2 regions of the Streptomyces sp. LaBMicrA B280 genome follow, and region 2 is predicted to be linked to the other one. Evidence: riboswitches for the same ligand, from Rfam matches in the RefSeq annotation. Region 2 holds a riboswitch; the other holds the start of a gene.

The links. Region 2 has a riboswitch for cobalamin ahead of ACLF5H_RS01620 (DUF4430 domain-containing protein). Riboswitches for the same ligand answer to the same signal wherever they lie in the genome.
Region 1: another riboswitch for cobalamin. It lies ahead of ACLF5H_RS06350 (cobalamin biosynthesis protein); the one in region 2 lies ahead of ACLF5H_RS01620 (DUF4430 domain-containing protein).

Annotation. Positions count from the first base shown of each region.
Region 1 covers NZ_JBMJCT010000006.1:162,799-167,116, forward strand. The annotation lists gene cobN (cobaltochelatase subunit CobN) at 1-39, opposite strand, end outside; gene ACLF5H_RS06345 (cobyric acid synthase) at 36-1,544, opposite strand; gene ACLF5H_RS06350 (cobalamin biosynthesis protein) at 1,541-2,494, opposite strand; cobalamin riboswitch at 2,594-2,736, opposite strand; gene ACLF5H_RS06355 (hypothetical protein) at 2,897-3,124, opposite strand; gene ACLF5H_RS06360 (inorganic phosphate transporter) at 3,156-4,318, opposite strand, start outside.
Region 2 covers NZ_JBMJCT010000002.1:65,994-70,311, reverse strand. The annotation lists gene ACLF5H_RS01630 (hypothetical protein) at 1-155, shown strand, start outside; gene ACLF5H_RS01625 (cobalamin-binding protein) at 230-1,150, shown strand; gene ACLF5H_RS01620 (DUF4430 domain-containing protein) at 1,163-1,651, opposite strand; cobalamin riboswitch at 1,814-1,949, opposite strand; gene ACLF5H_RS01615 (hypothetical protein) at 2,004-2,327, opposite strand; gene ACLF5H_RS01610 (sterol desaturase family protein) at 2,400-3,233, opposite strand; gene ACLF5H_RS01605 (FadR/GntR family transcriptional regulator) at 3,230-3,952, opposite strand; gene ACLF5H_RS01600 (ferredoxin) at 4,178-4,318, shown strand, end outside.

The DNA of each region.
Region 1 (4,318 bases), on a different contig from region 2:
ATCCGTGTCGGCGGTCGACAACAACAACACTGTGCTCATGCGGGCGCTCCCGGTGGGATGAAGGGCAGTCCTTGCGGCGCGCCGGACTCGATGAGCCGCCACAGCGCGTCCGTGTCCGCGTGCTGTTCGATCAGATCGCCGAGCCGGTCGAGCTGCTCCTCGCGCAGCGCGGCGAAAGAGGTGTCCGGCGCGGGCACGAAGCGGCGGCCCGCGGCGGCGGCCACCTCGCGCAGGAAGGCCCGCCGGAAGCCGTCCGACTCCAGTGAGCCGTGCCAGTGGGTGCCCCAGGTCTGGCCGACCCGGCAGCCGTCCAGGAAGGCTTCGCCCCCGGTGACCTCGGCGACGCCGTGGTGGATCTCGTACCCCCCGACCGGCTCGCCGAGGGCCCGGCCGGTGGGGCGGGTGAGGGTCTTCTCGCGGGCGAACCGCACCCGTACGGGCAGCAGTCCGAGGCCGGGGACAGCGCCGGCCCGCGACTCCACGTCGTCCTCGATGTGCTCGCCGAGGATCTGGAAGCCGCCGCAGATGCCGAGCACGGGCCGGTGTTCGGCGGCCCTGCGGGCGAGCGCGTCGGCGAGGCCGCGCTCGCGCAGCCACCGGAGCGCCCGGACGGTGCCCCGGGTGCCGGGGACGATCACCAGATCGGCGTCGGCCAGCTCCTCCGGGCGGTCCACGAACCGCACCACGACGCCGGGTTCGGCGGCCAGCGCGTCCACGTCGGTGAAGTTGGACATCAGCGGGATCGCGCACACGGCGACGCGCAGCACGTCGGCGCCGAGCGGGGGAGCGACGGCCGACTCCCGCACCGCGCCCCGCAGGGAGACACGCAGGCCGTCCTCCTCGTCGATCCCGAGCCCGTGCCGGAACGGCAGCACGCCGTACGCCGGCCGCCCGGTGAGGTCCTTGAGCATGTCCAGGCCCGGCTCCAGCAGCGAGACATCGCCGCGGAACTTGTTCACCAGGAATCCGGCGACCAGCTCCTGGTCCTCGGGCGAGAGCAGCGCGAGGGTGCCGAAGAAGGAGGCGAAGACGCCCCCGCGGTCGATGTCGCCGACGACGAGCACGGGCAGCCGGGCGCCGCGCGCGATGCCCATGTTGACGATGTCGGTGCGGCGCAGATTGATCTCGGCGGGGCTGCCCGCGCCCTCGCAGATCACCGCGTCGTACTGGCCGCGCAGCTCGGCCAGGCAGTCGAGGACCGTGCCGAGCAGCCGCTGCCGGCGCCCGCCGTGGTAGCCGCGCGCGCTCATCTCGCCCACCGGCTTGCCCAGCAGCACCACCTGGCTGCTCTGTTCGCCGCCGGGCTTGAGCAGCACGGGGTTCATCAGCGCGGTCGGCTCGATCCGGCACGCCTGGGCCTGCATGGCCTGGGCCCGCCCGATCTCGGCGCCCTCGCGGGTGACGAAGGAGTTGAGGGACATGTTCTGCGCCTTGAACGGCGCGACCTTCACGCCCTGGCGCACCAGCCACCGGCAGATCCCGGCCGTCACGACGCTCTTTCCGGCGTCGGAGGTGGTGCCGGCGACGAGGAGACCACCGTTCACTTCCCGCGTCCTTTCAGTCCGTTGACGAGGAGGCGGGCGCCGAGGGTGGTGCCGAGCGCGAGCAGGCCGACGCGCCGGGAGAGCCGTACGGCCCGCCCGATGTCGGTGACCCGCACGGCCCGTCCGGTGGCGCCGCCCAGCACGGGTCGGTGCTCGACGCGGCCGCCGTAGGAGAGGGTGCCGCCCAGGCGCACGCCGAGGGCTCCCGCGAAGGAGGCCTCCACGGGACCGGCGTTGGGGCTCGGATGGCGGCGGGCGTCGGCGCGCCACGCCCGTACGGCGCCGCGCGGATCGGGTCCGGCCGCGGCGGCGAGGACGGCGGTCAGCCGGGCCCCCGGCCAGCCGGCCACGTCGTCCAGGCGCGCGGACGCCCAGCCGAAGCGGCGGTGCCTGGGGGACTTGTGACCCACCATGGCGTCGAGGGTGTTGACGGCCCGGAAGCCCAGCAGTCCCGGCACTCCGGCGGCCGCGCCCCACACCAGGGCGCCGACGACCGCGTCGGAGGTGTTCTCGGCGACCGACTCGACCACGGCCCGCGCGATCCCGTCGGCGTCCAGCGCCTGCGGGTCCCGGCCGCACAGATGCGGCAGCCGGGCGCGGGCCGCCTCGATGTCCCCGGCGGTCAGGGCGGCGCCGATGGCCTCCGCCTCGCGGGCGAGGGAGGTGCCGCCGACGACGGCCCAGGCGGCCGCGGCGGTCAGGGCGACGGAGGCGGCGGGGGAGGGGCGTACGACACGGGCGGCCAGCGCGCCGAGCGCGACGGCGCCACCGGCGCACACGGTGGTGTGCAGAGCGCCCCAGCCGCGGTGGTCGTGCCACAACGCGCCCTCGACCGCGGCGGCCGCGCGCCCGAACGCGGCGACCGGATGCCCGCGGCGGGGATCGCCGAGGAGGAGGTCGCCGAGAAGTCCGGCGGCGGCGCCGTACGCGTACCTGCGATCGGCGGCCATCGGCTCAGTCGGCCGTGGTCACCGCGACAGTGGTCCTGGTACTGGTCCTTCGGCAGCCGAGCATGGCGATGTGTCCTCACTCAGGGTGTCCGCGCCCTGGTTCGACGTGATCCGGCGGCGAGAGTTCCTGGCTACCCGGGGGTTCTTCCCCGGTGACAGTGGCGGGACCGCGCCGGATTCGCACCGGCTTCCTCTTCTGCTGCCGTAAATGGCGTGGGCAGTCCACCACGCCCCCGGAACGGCCGTCAACTTGCCGTTGACCTGCGGGAGTGTGCAGATTCCCACACCACGAGGGGTGTTGCCGCGCCACGAGGGGCGGCCGGGTACGCGAGAGGCTCCCCTGCCGCGGGTGGCGCAGGGGAGCCTTCGGGAACTGCCGGGCCCCGGGACCGGGGCCCGGGCTCAGGACTTGGAGACGATCAGGAGGATGCCGTACGCCACCGCCGCCGCGCAGGCCGCGAAGCAGACGTAGGCGCCGGTGACGGCGAGCGTGGCGGAGCCGCCCTCGGCCGCGGCCTTCTCGCGCCGGGCGAGGCCGTTGACGCCGAGGGTGAACAGGACCACCAGGCCCACGGTGAACGCGAGGCTGACGCCGAAGACGGAGCCGATGGACGCCCAGTCGATCTTCATGGGGATGCTTCCTTGGTGAACGGGCTCGGGGTCAGACGGTGGCGGCCGGCGGGACCGAGGCGGCGGGGGCCGCTGCCTCGGCGGCCGGAGCCCCCGCGGGGGCCGGGATGGTGGCCGTCAGGTCCTCGGTGATCGCGCCCGTGGGCGGGGGGCTCACCGCGGCGATGGCGGTGGTCACCACGCCGGAGGGCTCCGCGGCCGGGTCGGCGATCACATTGGTGTGGTCGATGACCTCGCGCCGGGACAGCTTGTAGATCCAGGCGCTCGCGGCGACCAGGAAGACGGCGACCGCGGCGGTGCCCCCGTCACCGAGTTCGGTGACGGCCTCGGCGCCCGCGCCGACCAGCGCGGCGGCCGGCAGGGTGAGCACCCAGGCGACGGTCATCCGGGTCGCGGTGGACCAGCGGACCACACCGCCCTTGCGGCCGAGGCCCGAACCCATCACCGCGCCGGAGACGACATGGGTGGTGGAGAGGGAGAAGCCGAGGTGGGAGGAGGCCAGGATGGCGGTCGCGGCGCTGGTCTGCGCGGCGAAGCCCTGACGGGGCTCCAGATCGGTCAGGCCCGTGCCCATGGTGCGGATGATGCGCCAGCCGCCGATGTAGGTGCCGAGCGCGATGGCGAGGCCCGCGGAGAGGATCACCCAGGTGGGAGGGTTGGAGCCGGGGGCGATGGCGCCGCCCGCGATCAGCGCGAGGGTGATGACGCCCATCGTCTTCTGCGCGTCGTTGGTGCCGTGCGCGAGGGAGACCAGCGCGGCGGAGGCGACCTGGCCGACGCGGAAGCCCTTGCGGGTGGCCTCGCCCTCGGTCTTGGTGCCGGCGTTGTAGGAGAGCCGGGTGGCCACCAGGGCGGCGACACCCGCCACGACCGGTGCGGCGACCGCGGGCAGCAGCACCTTGGTGACCAGGACGCCGCCGTGCACGGCGCCGAACCCGGCGGAGGCGACGGCGGCGCCGATCAGACCGCCCATCAGGGCGTGCGAGGAACTGGAGGGCAGGCCCACCAGCCAGGTCAGCAGGTTCCAGAGGATCGCGCCGACCAGAGCGGCGAAGATGACCTCGGGGCGGATTCCGCTCTCATCGACGAGTCCCTTGGAGATCGTGTTGGCGACCTCCACGGAGAGGAAGGCGCCCACCAGGTTGAGGGTGGCGGACATGGCTACCGCGAGCTTCGGCTTCATCGCGCCTGTGG
Region 2 (4,318 bases):
CCTCCGGCACCGGCGCCGTCACCACCCTCAACGGCAAGGCGAACAGCGGCTCCGGCACCTGGAAGGTCAGCGTCGACGGCTCGGCCTTCGCCACCGCCACCCGTGAGACGGCCATCGGCGTCGGCGACACGATCGCGGTGCGCTGGGGGGCGTGACGGGGGGCCGAGCCGGGGAGAGCGGGCGGCGCAGCCGCGGCCCCGGGCGTGCGCTCCCGGCATAGGCTCAGGGCATGCGGATCGTCTCCCTTCTCCCCGCCGCGACCGACATCGTCGCCGCGCTCGGCCTCTCCGCGAGCCTGGTCGGGCGTACCCACGAATGCGACTGGCCGCCCCGGGAGGTGGCGTCGGTGCCGGTGGTGACCGGGGCGGAGCTGGACCAGGACGTGCTGACCAGCCGGGAGATCTCCGCCGCCGTCGGCGGGTCGGCGCACTCGGGGTCGTCGCTGTACACGCTCGACACCGAGGCGCTGGCGGCGCTGCGGCCCGATGTGGTGCTCACCCAGGACCTGTGCGCCGTGTGCGCGGTGTCGTACGAGCGGGTGAGCCGGGCCGTGCGGCTGCTCGACGCGGACACCCGGGTGCTCAGCCTGGAGCCGCGCACCCTGGACGACGTGCTGGACTGCCTGGTCACCGTCGGTGAACTGCTGGACGTGCGCGAGCGCGCGCTGCGCCGCCGGGCCGAACTGCGGGCCCGGCTGGACCGGTTGCGCGGCGCGGTCGCCGGTCTGGACCGGCCCCGGGTGGCGGCGATCGAATGGCTGGACCCGCTGTGGCCCGCCGGACACTGGGTGCCGGAGCAGATCACGGCCGCCGGGGGCGAACCGCTCCTCGCCGCGCCCGGCGCGCACACCGAGCCGGTGCCCTGGTCGGCGGTGCGCGCCGCACGGCCCGACGTACTGCTCGTCCTGCCGTGCGGCTTCCCGCCCGAACGCACCCTGCGCGAGGCCGAGTTGCTCACGAAGCTGCCGGGCTGGGCGGAGCTGCCCGCCGTACGGTCGGGTCGGGTCTGGGTACTGGACGGGCCGTCGTACTACAACCGGCCGGGGCCACGGGTGGTGCGCGGGGCGGAGGTGCTGGCCCATGTCCTGCACGGGGTGCGGGCCGGGGAGCCGGTCACACCGGCCGAGGCGCGTCCGTTCCCCGGCCGGTGAGAAGGGGCGGGATCAGAACGCGGTCCAGGTGAACGCCACGGCGTCCCCGGCGTTCAGCTTGAACTGGCAGCCGCCCACCGGGGTGGGCGTGCCGTTGACGGAGATGTTCCAGTAGGCGGAGGCGCCGCCGCTGACGTTCTTGATGGTGTCGACGGAGTAGTCGTCGAACGACGCGTACCAGGCGCCGTCCCAGGTGAAGTGCCGACGGTGGGCGGCGTCGTCGAGGGCAGCGGTGGGCGTCGGCACGGCGGAGGGGTTGGCGCCGCCGTTGGTGCCGTCGCAGGTGTGCGTGCCGCCGGTCGCGGTGGTGACGTCGTGGCCGCGGGTTCTGATCCTCCCCTTGAAGAGGATCCCGTCCGGCCCCTGGACGGTGAGCGTCACCGCGACCGGGGCGTTCGTGCCCGGTGCGCTCCGGGCGTGGGCGGTCGCCGGGGCGGCGACGAGGGCCATGCCGAGGGCGGTCGCGGTGATCAGGGTGCGGCGTGCGAAGGTGCCGTGCAAGAGCTGAGCCTTCCTGGGCGGGCGGCCCGCGGCCTCGTCGCCGGGCGCGCGAGGCGCACCCGGGCGGCGCCGGGCACCTCCGCTCGCGCGGACCGGTGGACGGGCCGGGCCCGGTGCTCCGGGCATGGCTCTCGGCTTCGCGCTGCGGACCATGACAGTGGGAAGCGGTTCCAGCGCGTGCCGGGCAGCCCGACTCGCGGCCCACGGCCGCACACGGTTGCAGGTCAGCGCCGGATTCCCACCGGCTTCCCCCAGTCACGCACTTATGCGGTTGTTGTGCGAACGGTGTTCATTCTAGGGGCAGTTGGTGAAGATGAACCAGAACTCCGGCTTATTCTCCGACCCTTGGGTCTCAGGGGTTCGCCGTGCGCCCCGGCGGTGCGAAGGCGTACAGCCCGAGGATCTCCGGCAGCGGTGCCACGCCCGGCCCGCCGGACCGCACCCAGGTGATGACGTCCTCGGTCGCCTCCGGGTCGTTGACCAGGCCCAGCCAGACCGGGCGGCCACCGGCGGCGCGGCCGGTGGCGGAGGGCTGCACGACGATGACGTTGGCCTGGTCGCACACGTCGAGGCAGTCGGAGACGCGCGTGGGCACCTCCGCCGTCAGCCGGGCGGTCTGCGCCGCGTGGTCGACGCCGGTCACCTTCGGGCTGCCGCAGCAGCAGTCACGGCACACGACGACACGGCACGGGACCGATCCGGCCACTTCTACCCCCCGGGCTTCCGGTTCGACTTGACGATCATCATCTCATCGGCTGACGCGCGGTGACCATCCCGGCGGCCCGAACACATACCCGGCCCGGTCCCGCCATCGCACCGCCGCGCGGACGTCGCGCCAGGCGGCCGCGTACTCGTGGAAGGCCACCCGCACCAGGTTGTGGGTGCCGATGTTCTTCGTCAGCCCGTACACCACCCGCTCCCCCTCCGGCTCGAAGGTGCGGAAGAGCCGGTCCCAGACGATGAGGATGCCGCCGTAATTGCGGTCCAGGTAGACCTGGTTGGAGCCGTGGTGGACGCGGTGGTGCGAGGGCGTGTTGAAGAACCACTCCACCGGGCGCCACAGCCGGTCCACCCGCTCGGTGTGCAGGAAGAACTGGTAGACGAGGCTGACCGCCTGCTCGACCAGGATCATCCACGGCGGCACGCCGAGCAGCGCCAGCGGCAGCCAGAACGGCAGGCCGGTCATCGGCGTCCAGGTCTGGCGCAGCGCGGTGGAGAGGTTGTAGCGCAGGCTGGAGTGGTGCACCACATGGCTCGCCCACAGCACCCGTACCCGGTGATGGGCCCGGTGGTAGGCGTAGTAGGCCAGGTCGTCGCCGAAGAACAGCAGCAGCCAGGTCCAGCCGGAGGACGGCGGCAGATGCCAGGGAACGGCGGTGTAGGCGGCGGCGTAGACCACGATCGTCGCGACCTTCCACGGCACCGCGATGACCTGGCTGCCCGCGCCCATGGACATGCTGGTGACGGTGTCGCGCAGCTCGTACCCGCGCTCCTCGTCATCCGGCAGGAAGCGGTACGACAGCGCCTCCACCACGACCAGCAGCACGAACGCCGGGATCGCGTAGACCACGGTGGGGATCATCGGCGGGCCCCCTTCCCGGCGCGGGAGGCGGCGGGCACGCTGCGGGTCAGCAGCTCGCGGGCCAGCAGCTCGGCCGCGCCCGCCTCGCGGGCCGTGATGTGCCCGGCGAGGCGCCGGTGGGCCTCCACGTCGAGGATCTCGCCCGCGCCGAGGTCGGCGGGCACGTCGGCGACCGGGATCAGTCCGTCGACCAGGCTGTTGAAGGCCAGCAGATAGGCGATGTTCCCGGAGCCCTCCACGATCAGCCGCCACCAGGCGATGTAGGTCTCGTCCAGCTCGGTCAGATCGGGCCCGGCCTGCGCGTGCGCCTCGACGGCCGCGGCGATCTCGGCGGCGGCCCGCGCGGAGCGGCGCAGCGCGCACAGCCGGGCGGCGTCCGCGCCGATGCAGGCCCGCATCTCCAGGGCGTCGCGGGCGATGTCCTGCACGGTGGGCCCGCTGTCGGCGGCGGCGATGCCCACGGCGAGTTCCAGACCGGCGGTGCGCCGCCAGTCCAGCACCTGGGTACGGCCGCCATGGCTGACCTCGACCAGCCGGGCCTGCTGGAGGCGTTTGACGGCCTCCCGTACGGCGTGCCGGTTCACCCCGAACTCGGCCGCCAGTTCCCGCTCGGCGGTGAGCGCGCCGCCCGCCGGCAGCGCCCCGCCGAGAATCCTGTCCCGCAACACGGCGAAGAGCTGATCGGAGACCGCCTCGCGCCGTATGTGTCCCTCAGTCATGGCGATCAGGGTGGACGCGGTTCGTACAGTGGTCAACTGGTTGGACCAGTCTTTCCGCGCGGGCCCGCGGATATGTCGGCGTTCGTCCGGGTCCGTCAAGGGGCGCTTGTCCCCGGAGCGTTGGCGCGCCGCTTCCGGCCGCCGCCCTGGTGGCCGTGCGAGCGCCCCGGTCTCGCCCCATGCTGGACGTGAGGGGGCGGTACGGCGGAGGAGGAAGTGGTTGCGATGCAGACCGTTGTCGACCTCACGCGCTGCCAGGGCTACGCACAGTGCGTGTTCCTCGCACCGGACGTGTTCCGACTGCACGGCGAGGAAGGGCTGCTGTACGCCCCGGCCGTCCCCGACGATCAGGTCGAACGGGTGCGC